DNA from 2 places in the Arthrobacter sp. Cza30 genome. Region 1 is predicted to be linked to the other one. Evidence: riboswitches for the same ligand, from Rfam matches in the RefSeq annotation. Region 1 holds a riboswitch; the other holds the start of a gene.
What was found. Region 1 has a riboswitch for glycine ahead of gcvP (aminomethyl-transferring glycine dehydrogenase). Riboswitches for the same ligand answer to the same signal wherever they lie in the genome.

Region 1 (2,195 bases):
CGGTGTTCTCCGCCGCTTCGGCGATCTTGCCGGCGGCGTCCTCCACGCCAAAGGCCTCCGCGACCAGGGTGAGGTGCTCCGGCGTCGTTGTTTCATCGGCGGAAATGCCAACGTGGTCGGCGTCGATGCGGCGCAGGTTCACGCCCTTGGCCTCCGCGGCGGCGGCGACTTCCGCGGCCTTGCCCGGAGCCTTCACCGTGAGGGTGTCGAAGAACCGGTCGGCCGCCAGCGCGTAGCCGGCGCCGGTGAGCGCGCCGGCCAGGGTGCGGGCGGCCTCATTGGCGTGCTGCGCGATCGCCTTCAGGCCCTCGGGGCCGTGGTAGACGGCGTACATGCTGGCAACGACGGCCAGCAGCGCCTGCGCGGTGCAGATGTTGGAGGTGGCCTTCTCGCGGCGGATGTGCTGCTCACGGGTCTGCAGCGCCAGGCGGTAGGCGGGGCGGCCGGCGTCGTCCTTCGAGACGCCCACCAGGCGGCCGGGCAAGGAGCGCTCCAGCCCCTTGCGGACGGCCATGTAGGCGGCGTGCGGGCCGCCGAAGAAGAGCGGCACGCCGAAACGCTGGGTGTTGCCGACGGCGATGTCCGCGCCCTGCTCGCCGGGCGGCGTGATCAGGGTCAGCGCCAGCAGGTCGGCGGCCACGGTGACCAAGGCGCCGCGCTCCTTGGCCTGCGCGATCACCGGAGCCTGGTCGAACACCCGGCCGGAGGCTCCCGGCTGCTGCAGCACGATGCCCGAGATGTCGCCGTCCGGCAGGCCAGCGGAGAGGTCGGCAACCTCTACGTCGAAGTCCAGCGCTTCGGCCCGGCCCTTGACGACGGCGATGGTCTGCGGCAGCAGGTCCGCGTCCAGCACGGTCTTGCCGGCGGACTTGGACTTGTTGGACCGGCGCATCAGCAGCACCGCTTCGGCCACGGCGGTGGCTTCGTCCAGCAGCGAGGCGTTGGCGATCGGCAGCGCGGTGAGGTCCTGGACCATGGTCTGGAAGTTCAGCAGCGCCTCCAGCCGGCCCTGCGAGATTTCCGGCTGGTAGGGCGTGTAGGCGGTGTACCAGGCCGGGTCCTCCACCACATTGCGGCGGATCACCGGCGGCGTGATGGTGTCGTAGTAGCCCTGGCCGATCATCTGCACGGCCGTCACGTTCTTCGCGGCGAGGGCGCGCAGGTCCCCGAGGACCTGGGACTCGCTGCGGGCGGCGGGCAGCGCCAGCGGTTCCTGCTGGCGGATGTCGGCGGGCACGGCCGCGTCCACCAGGTCGTCGATGCTGCCGTAGCCCAACTGCTTGAGCATGGTTTCCGCGTCGTTCCGGCGCGGACCAATGTGTCGGTCGGTGAAGGAGGCGCTGCCGGGCCGGGTAGCGCTGGTGGACTTAGCCGTCATGTGAGGAACTCCAGTTATCCCCGGCTGGGCGGACCATGCCGGTAGTGAAGGGTTCCTCCCCGCTCTGTGACTGAACCTGAGAGATTCCGCAGGCTGCGGCCCAGGGGGCCGCCTCCTGCTTGCACCGTCGGTGAGCCGGTCCTGAACGGTCCGGCTGCTTTCCAGAGTTGCCTCTCCGCGGCGGTACAGGGGCCTGAGAGATTCCTGGGGAGGTATTGCTCCTACGGCGCCTGCTGACTGGTACCCAGCAGGACTCTCCCGCCGCATGTCGAAGGCTGTATGCAGTTGTGTCTGACTCCTTGAATGGTAGTCCAGCGGCTGGCGGGCAACAAGGCGGCGACGCCCGACGGCGCGGTGTGCGGCCGCCGCGGGGGCGCCGGAACCCGCGTGGCCGCGGCTACGCTTCGGTGCGCGAGAGCATGCCCTTCACGTAGGCGGCCTGCCCGATGTGCTCCAGGCAGTCGTCCAGGACGCTGACCAGCCGCACCCCCAGGCTGACGTGCGGGTCCCACCGGGTGTCCACGATCCGGTCCAGGTCATCCTCGCTCAGCCCGGCGAGGTACTTCAGGGTGCCGGCATGGACGTCGTCGTAATAGCCGCGCAGCAGGTCGGCCGATTCGACCCGGACGGCCGCTACCTGCTCGGACGTGTGGCCGTAGCCATGGTCTTTTCGCGGCAGCGGCAGGTCGAACCGCTCCGCCCAGCCGGTCAGCCAGTACTGGTCCGTGCCGGCGACATCGGCAATATGGTCGTCCTGGATGCGCGTCAGATGCCAGACCAGCCAGGCGATCGAGTTGCTGTCGCCGCCGGGCCGGGT
Region 2 (2,195 bases), on a different contig from region 1:
GCCTGCTCATCCTGGGTGCCGCGGCGGGAGCGGCGATCGGGCGCGCGCTGCGCTCCGGCGCCGACCGGCTCAAGCTCCGGGTCATCGAGCGCCTGCTCGGCGGTGCGGCATCCGTCGTGGCGGCGGCGCTCGCGCTGGTTCTCGTCGCGCCGGCCATCGCCGTGGCCGGTGTCCCCGCGGTGTCGGCGGCGGTGGGCTCGTCGGCCGTGCTGCGCGGCCTCGACGCCCTCACGCCCCCGTCGATGGATGCGGCGCTCGCGGAACTGCGCAGCGCCGTGATCGAGGACGGGCTGCCCCGCTTCGGCGAGCTCCTCGGGCCGGGTGCCACCGCGCCCGTCGGCCCTCCGGTCGCGCTGGACGATCCCGAGCTCACCCGGGCCGCGGCATCCGTCGCCCGGGTCTCGGGCACCGCCTACGCGTGCGGCCGCGGCTCCACCGGCACCGGCTTCGTCGTCGCGCCCGACCGCGTCGTCACCAACGCGCACGTCGTCGCCGGCGTGGACACGCCGGTGGTCGAGCTGCCGGGAGGCGTCGCACGAGACGGTCGCATCGTCTACTTCGATCCGGTCGACGACCTCGCCGTCATCGCGGTGGACGGCCTGAGCGCCGAACCGCTTCCGTTCTCGGAGACGCTCGGGCCGGGGACGGCCGCGGCGGTGCAGGGCTATCCGCATGGCGGACCGTTCACCATGGTCAACGCCACGGTGCTCTCGACCGGGACGGCGCCGGTGCCCGACATCTACGGCGGGGCGTTCGCCCCGCGGGAGCTGTACTCCCTCGAAGCCGTCGTGCGGCCCGGCAACTCCGGCGGACCGCTCCTCACCGGCGACGGCGCCGTCGCCGGCGTCGTGTTCGCGCGATCGGAGGACGACCCCGACCGCGGCTTCGCCATAACGATGGCCGAGCTCACGCCCGTCGTCGAGCAGGCCCCCTCGCTGAGCGACGCCGTGTCGAGCGGCCGCTGCACCGGCTGACGACGCCGACCGGTATGCTGGCACCGCAAGTCAATACCGGCCAATGACCCGGGCGGGAGAGCCTCGGCAGCACGATCGTCGAGCACCGAAGGAGCAAGCCTCCCCGCCAATCTCTCAGGTACGCGTACCGTCCGGGCCCGGCCGACTCTGGAAAGCGATTCGAGCGCAGCAGGTCGCGCTGGATCCGCCGACGGTGAAACCCCCGGCATCCTTCGACAAGAGGATGCCGCGGTGAAGCTCTCAGGCCTATGACAGAGGGGGAGTTCACAGACGCCGTCCGGCGTCTGCCCGCCCACGAACGGGAGAACTCATGACCGCACCTCGCACCACGGCCCTGCACGAGCGCCACGCGACGCTCGGTGCGTCCTTCACCGATTTCGGCGGCTGGTCCATGCCCGTGCGGTACACGTCCGACCTCGCCGAGCATCACGCGGTGCGCACGGCCGCGGGCCTGTTCGACATCTCCCACATGGCGGAGTTCCTGATCTCCGGCCGGGACGCCGCCCCCTTCCTCGACTACGCCCTCGCCGGCCGCGTCAGCGCCATGGCCGTCGGCAAGGCCAAGTACTCGCTCGTGCTGGCCGAGGCGGGAGGGATCATCGACGACGTCATCGTCTACCGCATCGCCCAGGAGCGCTTCCTCGTGATCGCCAATGCCGGGAACCGGGATGCCGTCGCGGCGGCGTTCGACGACCGTGCGCGCGGGTTCCGTGCGCCGGGACCGGGGGATCCGCTTCCGGAGGGCTCGTTCGCGTTCGTCTCCGGTCAGCCGCGCGCGCTGGTGGAGGACATCACGGACGCGGCGTCGCTGCTGGCGGTGCAGGGGCCCCGCGCTCGGGCCATCCTCGAGCAGACCCCCGGCATCGAGAGCGTGCGCCCGGCGCTCGAAGAGCTCGGCTACTACGCGTGGGCGTCGGGAACCTTCGACGACGCCCCGCTGTTCGTGGCCCGCACGGGCTACACCGGCGAGGACGGCTTCGAGCTTCTCGTGCCGAACGCCGCGGCACCGGCGCTGTGGGACGCGCTGCTGCGCGCCGGCGAGCCGCACGGCCTCGTCCCGGCAGGACTCGCCGCACGCGACACGCTGCGCCTCGAGGCCGGGATGCCGCTGTACGGCCACGAACTCTCGCTGGACGTCCTGCCGGCTCAGGTGGGCCTGGGTCGAGTGGTCGCCGCAGACAAGGAGGACTTCGTCGGGAAGGGCGGGCTCGGCGCGGCCGA

Region 2: another riboswitch for glycine. It lies ahead of AC5RVZ_RS05120 (glycine cleavage system aminomethyltransferase GcvT); the one in region 1 lies ahead of gcvP (aminomethyl-transferring glycine dehydrogenase).

Annotation. Positions count from the first base shown of each region.
Region 1 is NZ_JBNHGA010000002.1:316,096-318,290, forward strand. Features, by position in the region: gene gcvP (aminomethyl-transferring glycine dehydrogenase) at 1-1,378, opposite strand, end outside; glycine riboswitch at 1,550-1,649, opposite strand; gene AC5RVZ_RS06745 (mycothiol transferase) at 1,776-2,195, opposite strand, start outside.
Region 2 is NZ_JBNHGA010000001.1:1,116,574-1,118,768, forward strand. Features, by position in the region: gene AC5RVZ_RS05115 (MarP family serine protease) at 1-974, shown strand, start outside; glycine riboswitch at 1,018-1,114, shown strand; glycine riboswitch at 1,116-1,239, shown strand; gene AC5RVZ_RS05120 (glycine cleavage system aminomethyltransferase GcvT) at 1,285-2,195, shown strand, end outside.